DNA from 4 places in the Paenibacillus sp. MER 180 genome. Region 4 is predicted to be linked to each of the others. Evidence: predicted binding sites of a transcription regulator. Region 4 holds the regulator's gene; each other region holds the start of a gene.

Region 1 (3,144 bases), on a different contig from region 4:
TGGGAGCCAACAAGCGCTACAAGCGCCTCAGCAAGTCCGATAAAGCCAACACTAAGCGTCCCCTGCTTCAGGATATCTCCCAGCTCATCCTCGGGCTGCAAGTCCTCACTTCCGCGCCATACCCCTTGCTTCATAAGAAAGGCAAAGTCTCGCACCTGCTTCTTCGATTGATAGTCGAATCGCTCTCTCAACTGCTTCACTGTCAAGGACAGAAGCGAGTCCAATCGGCCAAAGAAATCATCCACACTGGACGACATCATAGCAAGGCGAACAAGATTCAAAGAGGTAAATGACAAGTTCCCTCTGCCGATCGCCGTTTCGTCCCCGTTCACATTGCCCATGACGCGCGTTCTGCAGCCCATGTAGCATGCCTCGCTCTCGGGTGTGCCGTTATCGTACTGCGAATTGAACGGAGCATCGAGAAAGGCAAAGTTAGGGAACAGCCGCTGCGCTGTCGTTTGCAAGGCAAGCTGGTACAGATCGTAATTCGGATCAGCAGGATCGAAGTTGACGCCTTTCTTCACTTTGAATATTTGAATTGGGAAGATAGGTGTTTCTCCTCTACCAAGACCGGCCTGCGTTGCGAGAAGAAACTGTTTAATCAGCATTCTCCCCTCCACAGAGGTGTCCGTGCCATAGTTCAATGAAATGAACGGTACCTGCCCACCGCCTCTAGAATGCATCGAGTTCGCATTATGAATGAATGCCTCGCAAGCCTGATATACGTCACGCTCCGTTAGTCTCCACGCCTCTGTCTCTAGATCGAAGTCTGCTTGCAGTGGCAGTGATTCCATATAGCGAATATGGCGATTGAATGTCTTGCGCACATAAGGGGCTACATCATAATCGAACATCGGATACGCCTGTCCGCCATGCTGCTGGTTTTGGTTCGCCTGCAATATAATCGATGCCAGCGCAAGCGCGCTCTTAATATCCTGCGGCTCGCGCATATATCCATGACCTGTGTTGAACCCCTGCTTCAACATCTTGCCCAGAGGAATCTGGCAGCACGTTGTCGTACCGGAGGCATAGAAATCAAGATCATGTGGATACATCAGGTTCTGCTCCACTGCATCTCTTACGTCAGCAGACAGCAGATGTTGAACCGCATACCAGCGTGCGCTTTCGCTAGCGATCTTCCCCATCATACCCATTGGCGATCTTCCATCTACATTCGCATTTTCCTGCATCAGATCCTGATTGCCACCGTCTACAATCTCGTGCAGCGATGCCGTCAAGTGTTCTGTGCTGGTCCGTTTGCTCCGATCCCATACTGCGTTCGTCCGTTTCATGGATACCATCGTCATATCAACTCATTCCTTTCTCTTTATGTACCATCATTTTCAGTGCAATTTGTCTATGTCAACTATATCTAGTGTTGTTATTTGAAAATGAGCACAATATGTATTATGAACGAACTCTTTTTCTCACAATATGAGATTCATCACGGACAAATGGCCGACCATGCAAAAAGCGCCCGCAATCGCCTCTATAAGGCGGTTACGAGCGCTTATGTTCCATATGGTGGATATTTCTGCCTGACCCTTACGATGAAGCCTGCGCCTCTGGGAACGAAGGTGCAGCAAATTCATCACCAAAAAACAAGTCATCCAGAGAGCTTAATGTGCCATCCTCTTCGACCTGGTAAACTGACATCTTGTCCCCGTTCACCGTCAGCTCTATATAACATCCCCAGCAATAAAATTGGTGGGAACCAATTTTCCCGATTTCTTTGGAATTGCAATTCGGGCATCGCAACATCGTATTCACCATTCCGTCCATTGACTAATTTGTTCGTACCGTTCAGGTTATCCGCCATCTTCGAAGATGATAACATCTGATCCCCATTTCAAGCGGCTTGTCCCATCTATCCGCCGTCTGCCTTCCAACAAGTCAGACAGCAAACCGTCTGAAATTTCCAGACCTGTTACTTGGTTACCCATATTTGGCTGAAAATAAACATCGGCGACCCATCCTAATTGCGATCCTTCACTTGTCATGACAGGCAAATCCTTCAACGCTCCATTCCCTGTCAAGAAAGCCCTCTCTATATGGATAGCCTCCGTATGCCGGATGGCTGTATCATTCGCGATCATTATTGCATCCTCACCACAAGCCGTTACCTCTTCCCAGCTTACAGAAGGAGGTGGTGATCCCTTGCGGGAACGACCTTCAAGCTCTATATGTGTGATAGTCCAATCATTCGAAATGCGGATATCCTTTACCTTGGTCAACCGCTTCCCCGTCTCAATTCCATATACGGGAAGGCCGATTAATTCCAACAGCTTCATATCGGGGCCCCCTCTTCAGCTAACGGCATTCACTTCCAAATGCAGGACGTTCCTCATCAGAATCAGGTAGATTCTCATTTCACGTACGTCCCCGGCCAACATGCCGCGTTATCTTCAAACGCCCCTCCTTTCACGCTGTGACAGTTCCCTTACTGTCTAGTACGAACACGTGATACGATGGTTGCAATTTGTTGCGCAGCGCAAGCAGCCTCTTCCCTAGTATTGCCCAAACCGAAGCTGAATCGTACAGCAGTTCTCTTGCGCTCATCTGGTAAATCCATAGCCTCTAGCACATGCGACAATTCAAGCGAGCCTGATGTGCAGGCAGATCCGCTCGAAGCCATAATTCCCGCCAAGTCCAAATTCATCAGCATTGTCTCCGTAGGCACATCCAAGAAACTAACATTCAATATATGCGGCAAATGCTCAGTAGGATGGCCATTCATGACCACTCGATCGCTGAGAGCTGCTGACAACTCTGTCCACAGCGTGCTGCGCACCTGCGCTAGTTCCTCCAGCTTCGCTGGAAGTGAGCCATTCGCTATCTCCATTGCCTTCGCCATTCCGGCAATCCCTGCTGCATTCTCCGTCCCTGCTCTGCGCTTGCGTTCTTGGCTTCCACCATACAGCAGAGGATCCCAGTGAACACCTGCGCGAGCATAGAGAACGCCTACTCCCTTGGGGCCATTAATCTTATGGGCAGAGAAACTGGCGAAGTCAACCGGCAACGCGTGCAGTTCGAGCTTCAAATGCCCGAGCACCTGAACAGCATCTGTATGCATCAGAATGCCGCGCTCACGTGCCAAGCGGCCAATTTCTTCTATCGGCTGAAGCGTGCCCACCTCGTTGTTGC
Region 2 (3,144 bases), on a different contig from region 4:
GTAGCCGAGACGGCTCTGGCGGTAATATTTGAAGGCGAAGTACGGCTCGATCCCGGTGGAAGTGCCAACCATGGTACCCGTGCTGCCCGTCGGCGCTTGCGTAATGACCGTTACATTACGCATCCCCTTCGCTTGAATTGCTTCTTTGACCTCAGGATATACACCGCACATTTGCTTCATGAAGCCGCTTGACAAGTAAGGCTCTGCTTGGAAGGCAGGGAAAGCCCCTTTCTCCGCAGCAATATCCGCAGAAGCCAAGTAGGCCTCGCGGGCAATAAAGCCGAACAGCCGGTCAAGGAATTCGAGCGAGTAAGGACTTCCATATCGGATTCCAAGCTTGATCATCAATTCTGCCAATCCCATCGAGCCAAGCCCGACACGCCGCTCCTTCTGTTGATTGTTTTTATTCTCCTCAAAATGATACGGAGTCTTATCTATGACGTTATCGAGGAAGCGCACCGCATAACGCGTTACCTTCGATAGCTCCTCCCAAGCAACATCCCGCTTCTCAGCATCATAAAACTTGGACAGGTTGAGCGCAGATAAATTGCAGACACCCCACGCCGGAAGTCCCTGTTCTCCACAAGGATTCGTGCAGATAATCGGGTTGAAATACCAGCTGTTCGACATCTGATTATAATGCTCCATGAAGACAACACCCGGTTCCGCCGACTTCCACGCCGACTCTATAATCGTATGCCAAATGTCGCGGGCCTTAACTGTCTGATAAGGAATGACGGACTTGCCTGCCTTCTTCCACTTCTCCAAATCTCCATCCCACTGCTCATCATAGTCCGGATCACTCGTATCTGGGAATACAAGCTCCCAGTCCAAGTCCTCCTTCACAGCTTTCATAAATCCATTGCTAACACAGACAGATAAGTTCGCATTCGTCACTTGACCTGCAGTCTGCTTCACCGTAATAAAATCCAAAATGTCCGGATGCCAATCATACATCATTAACATTAAGGCACCACGCCGGCTGCCGCCCTGCTCGATAAGTCCTGTCGTATAGCTGAATAAGCCTCCCCATGAAACCGCTCCACTGGATGAGCCATTAACACCACGCACAATAGCCCGTCTTGGACGAAGCGAGGATAGATTGATGCCAACGCCGCCACCCCGAGCCATAATCTCTGTCATTTCCGAGAGCGTCTGCATAATCCCGCCTCGACTATCCTTCGGAGACGGAATGACATAGCAATTGAACAAGGTTAGCTCCTCGCTTGCTCCTGCTCCTGCTGCGATTCGTCCACCCGGGACAAGCTTCCAATCATCGAGAATATATCTGAATTTGTCCGTCCATTCCGCTTGCTTCTCCGTAGTCTCAACGGAGGCAATTGCAGATGCCAATCGATCCCACATTTCCTCCGGTGTTTTCTCCACGGTCAGGGTCACATGCTCAATAGACGTCTGGATGGTCGCCCCGCTTCGGAGTGCAACAGATAAGTTCCGGCCATTACGTGCAGTAACCTCTCCAACCTCCTTCGTCGGAAATTTAGGATCATCCTTGGTTAATACAAGCACAAAGTCCCCCACTCGGGTATTGTTCGTATCTGCATCCTTTTTTGCATATCGATCTAGAAATATCTTCTCACTTAGTCCTTCCAAGCGTTTCTTCTGTGGCATATTCAAAGAGAACGACCTCCTGGCTTCTTCAATTCATCAAATCATTACCGACAACCACGTGCGTTAGACCTGCTTACATGGTATGTACTCAACACTATATCTAGTGTCCAAAAAGTATTTTACATCAACATATACAAAACCACTGTGATAAATCCCTCATTCCAAACTCTTTCCATCGTATCGTATGAACAGTTATGAAATAAGAAGATTACGTCCATACTACACGGTAATGAAGAATAACGAATCGATTAGGGAGGGAGACAACATGCGTACGTATCAGCCGTCGAACGAAGAGTCTCGTACACCGAGTAACGCTTCTACAACACTAGCTTACCCCGGAATCGATGCATCTATGGGAGCTGTGGGCAATAATGGAGATAACCCCTCCTCATCCTCCCGTACTAGCACAGCTGCAATAGGTCGCATCCCCCTTACAATCGAGAACGGATGGACGGACGAGCTTCTTGCTCGCATTGACAAAAACAGCCCTTGGGATGATTGGACCTTATTCCGGCTTGCATACGAAGCTCAGCAGGCAAAGCGAATTCATGCATTTGACGAGCTTCAATGCTTAACTCATATTACAAACGTCGATCCACTGCCGCATCAGTTGGAGACAGCCCGCAAAGTGCTGCATGATATGCGAGGCAGAGCAATATTAGCCGATGAAGTAGGTCTCGGGAAGACAATCGAAGCCGGTCTTGTTTTGAAGGAATATATGATTCGGGGACTTGTGAAGCGAGTGCTCATCTTAGTACCCGCCTCTCTTGTGCTGCAATGGGTTCGTGAGTTGAACCATAAGTTCGGCATCCCCGCAATCGCCCAAAAGAAGGGATATCAATGGGCGAATGACATCGTAGTCGCTTCCATGGATACAGCTAAGCGCGATCCGCACAAGGAAATTCTCATGGAGCAGGAATACGATATGTTAATCGTTGACGAAGCCCATAAACTGAAAAATCGAAAAACAACGAACTATCAATTCATTCAGCATTTGCGCAAGAAATACTGTCTTCTGCTAACTGCTACACCCGTTCAGAATGATATGAACGAGTTGTATAACTTGATCAATCTGCTGAAGCCAGGTCAGCTGGGCGGACAAGGGGAGTTCAGCACGAACTTCGTTGCAGACAAGCGGATGCCGAAGAATGAGGGCATGCTCCAGAGCGAGCTGTCGAAGGTCATGGTGCGCAATCGCAGGGGTGAAGGCAATGTTCATTTTACGAAGCGTATCGTTAAGAATGTTCCGCTCACCCTTTCACCAGAAGAACAGGCGCTCTATGATGGCGTCACCCGATTTGTAAAGGAGCAATATCGAACAAGCAGCGGGGATATCGGCAGCATGTTCTCCCTCATTACGCTGCAGCGGGAAGTATGCTCCAGTCGGGATGCCGTCTTCTTAACACTCGTGAATTTGTCGAAGAAGCTTGCCGAGGACTCCCCTATTCGCAATTATATCTGGGATCTTGTCGATCTCATTAAAGGCATTAATGCGAATACCAAAGCCGAAACGGC
Region 3 (3,144 bases), on a different contig from region 4:
TTCTGTGATTATGTTGTACCTCACTGTCACAATGGCTCGAAACCGCGCGGTTGCCCGGGAAATGAGAGTACAAGCACGGGAAATGAGTATGGTTTGCTGGGGAAATCCCATGAGTTAGCAAAAGAACCGTATCGGGTCGGTTCCCTATATTGGATATTGGTGATGACCGACTAGGATGGAACCGTAGTGCTTCTGTGGCAAGGAAAAAACTTAAAAATCATTGATATGAATATTGAGCCATATCTAATATATGAGATGAAAGAATCAATAAAAAGCCACATGGGAGGGAGCATGAATGGATCTGAACTACTCGATTTATGGAACAGGCGAGCCGATTGTGCTGATTCACAGCGGAGACATCGATTCAAGGGCATGGGGGGAGCTTGTACCACTTCTCGCAAGAACTCACCAGGTCGTTACCTTTGATGCCCGTGGTACGGGACGATCGCCCGCACCGCAAGAGCCGCTCAACCTTGTTGAAGATTTACGTCAACTGCTGGACGACCTGAAGCTGGAACAGGTGACCTTAGTCTCCGGATGTGAGCAAGGTGATACAGTTTTCATTGCAGGGGCCTATTTATCGTACAGTGATGGCTAGCGGTCAGCGTGATCTCTTTATTGACATGCACACCCAATACTTTACGCGTGTCTTCACAGAGTGGCGCAGCTTTGAGGTGATCTGGCCTCAGCCACCTGCGATCGAACAGTTGGAGAAAATCGCGGTTCCTACTTTGTTTATGTACGGGACAGTGGAGTGGGACGATATGCATCTGATCGCGCAGGAGTTCAAGCGGATACCGCGTGTTGCTTTCGTCGAAATAGCAGGTGCAGACCACATGCTCCCATTGACGCATCCTCAAGAGATGGCCTCGCATATTCAATCTTTTTTGGCAGCAACAGAGGATGAATCGTAGGGTGCAAATTTGGTGACTTTCCACGAATCAGCGGCAGTCAGACACGCATCCGGCGTCTTGTACTGCCGCTATCTCTGCATTAGTATCAGGTCTGGTCTATATCTTTAACGTTCCCCGGTAACCCATATACATACTATGCAAGTTGACAAATCATCATTAGATCGTGATCGTGCGATGTGGTTTGCTATAATGCGATGTTCCGCCACCACCGACGATCACTCTTCCGCCTCTCGGAAACACCAATCGCTTGTTTATCCCGCCCGACAGTATTACCTCAACTTGAGCCCGGTTTGCAGTTGCAATGTAGATGACATAACCACTTCTTGAAATTTCCGTTCTCCAATTCCGATCAAACTCAGATCGCAGTACCCGGTTTGAATACACCTGATTTACCACATCAGATGATCTCGATGTTCGTAGCGCTTTAGATTTGCTCATCGGATGTTTCCCTCCGTCTATTCAAAATGAATTGACATGGATCACTTCTAGTAATCACCTCCAATTATTGTATGCTTGTTCATATCGGATGTTTGGATTGTTATATGTGATAATCAAAAAGTGTGCTGATTTGACTCCAATGTCTTGGTTAAATAAAAAAAGTTGAGATTGGGGAGATCGCCATCCCGTCGCTGAAAAGGGGAACAATCGAATTTTTTATCATGTATTTCTCTACAATTCCAAAATAAATGATCTCCAATATTCGTCTGAGGTGTGGTACGATAGTAATGTTTTGTGCCAATAGTCGACATGAAATTTGATAGAGAAAGCGTCATAAAATGGACCTTGCCATTTCTCTTAAAATTGTATATGATTCTATAGCGAACTATATATAGTTGGTTGGATGCGATACATACACTATATATTGTGACAGCAATTGGGATCGAGCGGCGCCACGCGCCAGATTCTAAGACATGCCTATTCAGAGATTGAGAGATTAAAGCGACAGCATACACGAAATTAGGGTACGCCACGTGTCGATCGTTTTGATCCTTGTTTTTGAATGAGCATTTTTTGTTCGTTCCATTTGCAAACTAGTCGAACAACGGAGGGATCACGTGCTTATCGCTTACGATTCGAAGACGGGTAACGTGAAACGATTCGTCGATAAATTGGATTTGGAGTGTGTTCGTGTAACGCCTGACACCAAGCTTAATGAACCCTTTATCCTGATTACGTACACAACCGGGTTCGGACAAGTTCCACAGTCCACGCAAGAGTTCCTGGAAGAACACAGTCATTTGCTCCAAGGTGTCGCGGCCAGCGGCAACATGAACTGGGGCACTCGGTATGGGCTTGCAGCTGACCATATTTCCAGAGAATACTCCGTCCCCGTACTGATGAAGTTTGAACTCAGCGGGACAAAACGAGATGTAGACAACTTTATTCGGGAGGTCCATGACTTTGATACCAAAATGGATACAGCTTAACAATGAAATCATGGTTCAGAAGGACGGTAAATTTCAATTTGGCAAGGATCACGATGCAGCAAAGAGCTACTTCGTTGATTATGTCAATCAAAATACAGTGTTTTTCCATAACCTTGAAGAGAAGATTCATTATTTGATCGAGAATGATTACTATGAGAAAGAGCTTTTCGACCAATATGAATTTAAAGATATTAAGAAATTGTACGAGTTCCTGTACTCGAAGAAATTCCGCTTCCCATCCTTCATGAGTGCGTTCAAGTTCTACAATAACTACGCGATGAAGACGAATGATGATACGAAGTTCTTGGAACGTTATGAAGACAGACTGGCGGTTGTATCCTTGTTCTTAGCGAGCGGAGATATGAACAAAGCATTCGAATATGCAGATCTGTTGATTGCACAAGAGTATCAGCCAGCAACGCCAACCTTCCTGAATGCAGGGAAGAAGCGCAGAGGAGAGCTTGTCAGCTGCTTCCTGCTCGAAGTGAACGATTCCATGAACTCGATCGGATTTGCGATCAACTCCGCACTTCAGTTAAGTAAAATTGGCGGCGGCGTGAGCTTGAACTTGAGCAAGATTCGCGGTGCAGGCGAGCAGATCAAAGGGCTAGACGGTAAGGCAAGCGGCGTACTCCCCGTTATGAAATTGTTCGAGGATGCTTTCTCCTACGCGAACCAACTTGGACAGCGTGACGGAAGCGGCGTTGTATACTTGAACGTGTTCCATGCTGACATCCATGAATTCCTGGATACGAAGAAAATCAACAGTGATGAGAAAATCCGCATTAAGACTTTGTCGCTTG
Region 4 (3,144 bases):
GCTATTGATATGCGATGAGCCGACATATGGACAAGACGCTTATACATCCAAGCAGCTGATGGACACCCTGCAAGCACGAACCCAAGCAGGCGCAACTGTCCTGATGATCACGCATGATATGGAGTGGGTTCAGACCTATGCCGACCGAATTATCGTGCTAGATGAAGGTTCCATACGGTATGACGGCAGCCCTACCAAGCTGTGGAGGGAGCACCCTGAGCTCGTGGAGAAGTGTCATCTGCGTATGCCGATGAACTTCGCAGTGGCATCTCGCTTACTTGCACAGACGCCAGGTATCGAAGGAGGAGATCATCCTGATACTCCATGATTGGAATCCAAGCATTAAGGGGCTTGCGATCATTATAGCGGTTATTATGCTGTCGTTGACGTTCGATCCGGTTACACCGCTTGCAGCACTTGTCTACATCGTTCTATTTACATTCCTATTAGGGAACATATCATGGCGTAAATGGCTGCTTAGCTTCTGCCCCTTCCTCATTATGGGCATCGGCTACGTGTGGACGGCTCTCGTCTTCCCGCGTTCTGCCGATCCCGCTTCAAGTGCCATTCTATGGCAGTGGGGGTCGTTCATCATTACAGAGGCCACGTTCCAGCAGGCGATATCACTCGGACTCAGAGTGCTTATCTTCTCCGCCTTGTCGCTCATCTTCATCTTGACGACAGATCCTGTTCGCTTCATGCTGAGCCTGATGCAGCAGTGCAAGCTGTCGCCCAAGTGGGCATACGGTATTCTGGCAGGCTATCGCTTCCTCCCCTTCTTCAAGGAAGAACTGCGCATCATACAGGATGCCCACCGCATGCGAGGCATAGAACGGGAGCGTGGCTGGAAGAGCAAGCTGCGGGCATGGAAGCGTTATGCAATTCCACTGCTCGCTTCAGCTATCCGCAAGTCGGAGCGTGTAGCTGCCGCCATGATATCGAAGGGATTCACAGGCCGACGTGGAAGAGCTTATTATGTGAAGCTTCGAGTTACATGGAAGGATTGGGCCTTGCTCTTCCTTCTGCTAGGCGGAATCGCGTTATGCTACTACGTATCCTGGAAACTTGGGTTCGTACAATGGTATCAAGGACAATTGTGACACATTATGACACCCTTTTCGTACATCCTGCATAACATATCTAAGCACATTGTGTGTTCCGCTATTATGCGAAAAGGAGGTCTTTCTATGCCTAAAAAAATCACACCTAAGAAGATTACTTCTAAGACGTTATCCCCCCATTACTCCAAAAGTGTAAAGTTCTTGAAAAAATTCGTAAAGATAAAGGCCAAAAACGGTAACATATATACAGGCACCATCGTGAAAGTAGATAAAAAGAGAGTGTACTTAAAGGTCAACTCCGTAAAGCATGCGGGAAAAGTACACACTTCATTTTTCCCTTTCATCTTGCCGTTGGTGCTCTTCGATCTCCTTGCTATCGTGCTGCTTGACACCCGTAGACGAATTATTTTTTAACGGTCTATTCTCCCTCAAATTGTTGAGGGAGTTTTTATTTGGCAATCCGCACAGTAATAGATTGCTCTATAAAATATAACAAACCCCTCAAGCATATGTTGCTTAAGGGGTTCTGGTATGAATTATTTATCTGGATGTTCGCCAAGGGCGTTCTTCGACAGAAGATGATTCAGTTCCTTCATAAACATGCTGATATCCTTGAACTGACGATAGACCGATGCGAACCGCACATAAGCAACTTCATCTACTGGATAGAGCTGCTCCATGACGAAATCACCGATGACACGGCTGTCTACCTCCGCATGGGCGGTATCGCGCAGCTGCTTCTCGACCTCCGAAGCAATCATCTCCAGCCGTTCCACAGATACGGGACGCTTCTCACAGGCACGAATAAGTCCGCGCAGCATCTTATCCCTACTGAACTCTTCCCTGCTTCCATCCTTCTTAATAACGATGAGCGGAGTCTCCTCCACCATCTCAAATGTAGTAAAGCGTCTGCTGCACAGCTCGCACTCCCGCCTGCGGCGAATAGACTTATTGTCGTTCGCTGGACGAGAATCAAGTACCTTTGTTCCTAAGTGGTCACAATAAGGACACTTCATTTTCGTTCCTCCGTTCTACTCTTGATGTTTATCACAATTCACTTTTTAAAAAGTTACCAGTGGTTACCTGTAATGATCTTTGAAAGAATGCACACAATACAATTACCAACCGCAAGGAGGTGAATCAAATGAGCCAAAACAATCGTTCCAGCAACAACTTGGTCGTACCTCAAGCGACAGCAGCTCTTGAACAAATGAAGTTCGAGATCGCACAAGAGTTGGGCATTGCCATCCCATCTGACGGATACTATGGCAACATGGCAACTCGTGACACGGGTTCTATCGGGGGTTACATCACGAAGCGCCTTGTCCAAATCGCTGAACAATCTCTTGCAGGTCAATACAAATAATGACGGAAGAAGCGTCGGACATCATGCGCGATAACGGTATCGGCTTGTCCGATGCTTCTTCTTCATTCTACTTTATTTTCGGATAGATGTTTTTATACTTATCATAATAATGGATAACACGCTGTACGTACAACTTTGTTTCCCCATATGGAATTTGCTGCTTGGCTGTGTCATAGCTGCCGTCCCATACTTTGTTGCGAATCCATTTGTTCACATTGCCGGGACCCGCGTTGTAAGCAGCGATCGCCGCGATCCAATTCTCATTGAATTGCTTATGCAGCGATTTTAGATACCATGTTCCAATAAGAATATTGGGGTCGGCCGTATTTTTCAACTCGTCCAAAGACCAACGATTATTCATCTTCAGCTGCTCCATCGCCCATGTGGCCGTTTCCGGCATCAGCTGCATGACTCCAATCGCTCCCTTGCGAGATTCGCGCCCCGCTTGGAAGTTCGTCTCCACTCGAATGATAGCAGCCACAAGCAGAGGATCTACATCATATTGAGCTGCATATTTGCGGATCTCGTCTTCATATGCAATCGGGTACATCCATCTCCCCAGCCATTGCGACTGAACGAACAGCAAGAACAGCATGCCCACAAACAACAGCAATAGCACTCTCTTTTTGCGGAGCATTTTCATCATACGATTCATGGCAAGCCTTTCTCCGACCAGAAATGGTCGAGCTGCTTGATCGTATCTTCCAGCGAACTGCT

The links. The regulator NrdR, encoded in region 4, represses ribonucleotide reductase genes. The targets are predictions, from matches to a motif close to AACACNATATATNGTGTT.
Region 1: the regulator NrdR is predicted to act here: its motif matches at 1,395-1,412, upstream of M3661_RS02890 (anaerobic ribonucleoside triphosphate reductase).
Region 2: the regulator NrdR is predicted to act here: its motif matches at 1,720-1,737, upstream of M3661_RS14825 (adenosylcobalamin-dependent ribonucleoside-diphosphate reductase).
Region 3: the regulator NrdR is predicted to act here: its motif matches at 1,766-1,783, upstream of nrdI (class Ib ribonucleoside-diphosphate reductase assembly flavoprotein NrdI).

Annotation. Positions count from the first base shown of each region.
Region 1 is NZ_JAMAVT010000002.1:49,128-52,271, reverse strand. Features, by position in the region: gene M3661_RS02890 (anaerobic ribonucleoside triphosphate reductase) at 1-1,301, opposite strand, end outside; gene M3661_RS02885 (hypothetical protein) at 1,546-1,761, opposite strand; gene M3661_RS02880 (PRC-barrel domain-containing protein) at 1,809-2,291, opposite strand; gene M3661_RS02875 (cysteine desulfurase family protein) at 2,441-3,144, opposite strand, start outside.
Region 2 is NZ_JAMAVT010000008.1:98,329-101,472, forward strand. Features, by position in the region: gene M3661_RS14825 (adenosylcobalamin-dependent ribonucleoside-diphosphate reductase) at 1-1,629, opposite strand, end outside; gene M3661_RS14830 (DEAD/DEAH box helicase) at 1,982-3,144, shown strand, end outside.
Region 3 is NZ_JAMAVT010000005.1:150,366-153,509, reverse strand. Features, by position in the region: gene M3661_RS10070 (hypothetical protein) at 1-174, shown strand, start outside; gene M3661_RS10065 (alpha/beta fold hydrolase) at 296-598, shown strand; gene M3661_RS10060 (alpha/beta fold hydrolase) at 549-914, shown strand; gene M3661_RS10055 (hypothetical protein) at 1,071-1,352, opposite strand; gene nrdI (class Ib ribonucleoside-diphosphate reductase assembly flavoprotein NrdI) at 1,970-2,341, shown strand; gene nrdE (class 1b ribonucleoside-diphosphate reductase subunit alpha) at 2,310-3,144, shown strand, end outside.
Region 4 is NZ_JAMAVT010000004.1:37,791-40,934, forward strand. Features, by position in the region: gene M3661_RS07490 (ABC transporter ATP-binding protein) at 1-328, shown strand, start outside; gene M3661_RS07495 (energy-coupling factor transporter transmembrane component T family protein) at 315-1,100, shown strand; gene M3661_RS07500 (hypothetical protein) at 1,188-1,475, shown strand; gene nrdR (transcriptional regulator NrdR) at 1,598-2,077, opposite strand; gene M3661_RS07510 (alpha/beta-type small acid-soluble spore protein) at 2,206-2,427, shown strand; gene M3661_RS07515 (lytic transglycosylase domain-containing protein) at 2,495-3,082, opposite strand; gene coaE (dephospho-CoA kinase) at 3,079-3,144, opposite strand, start outside.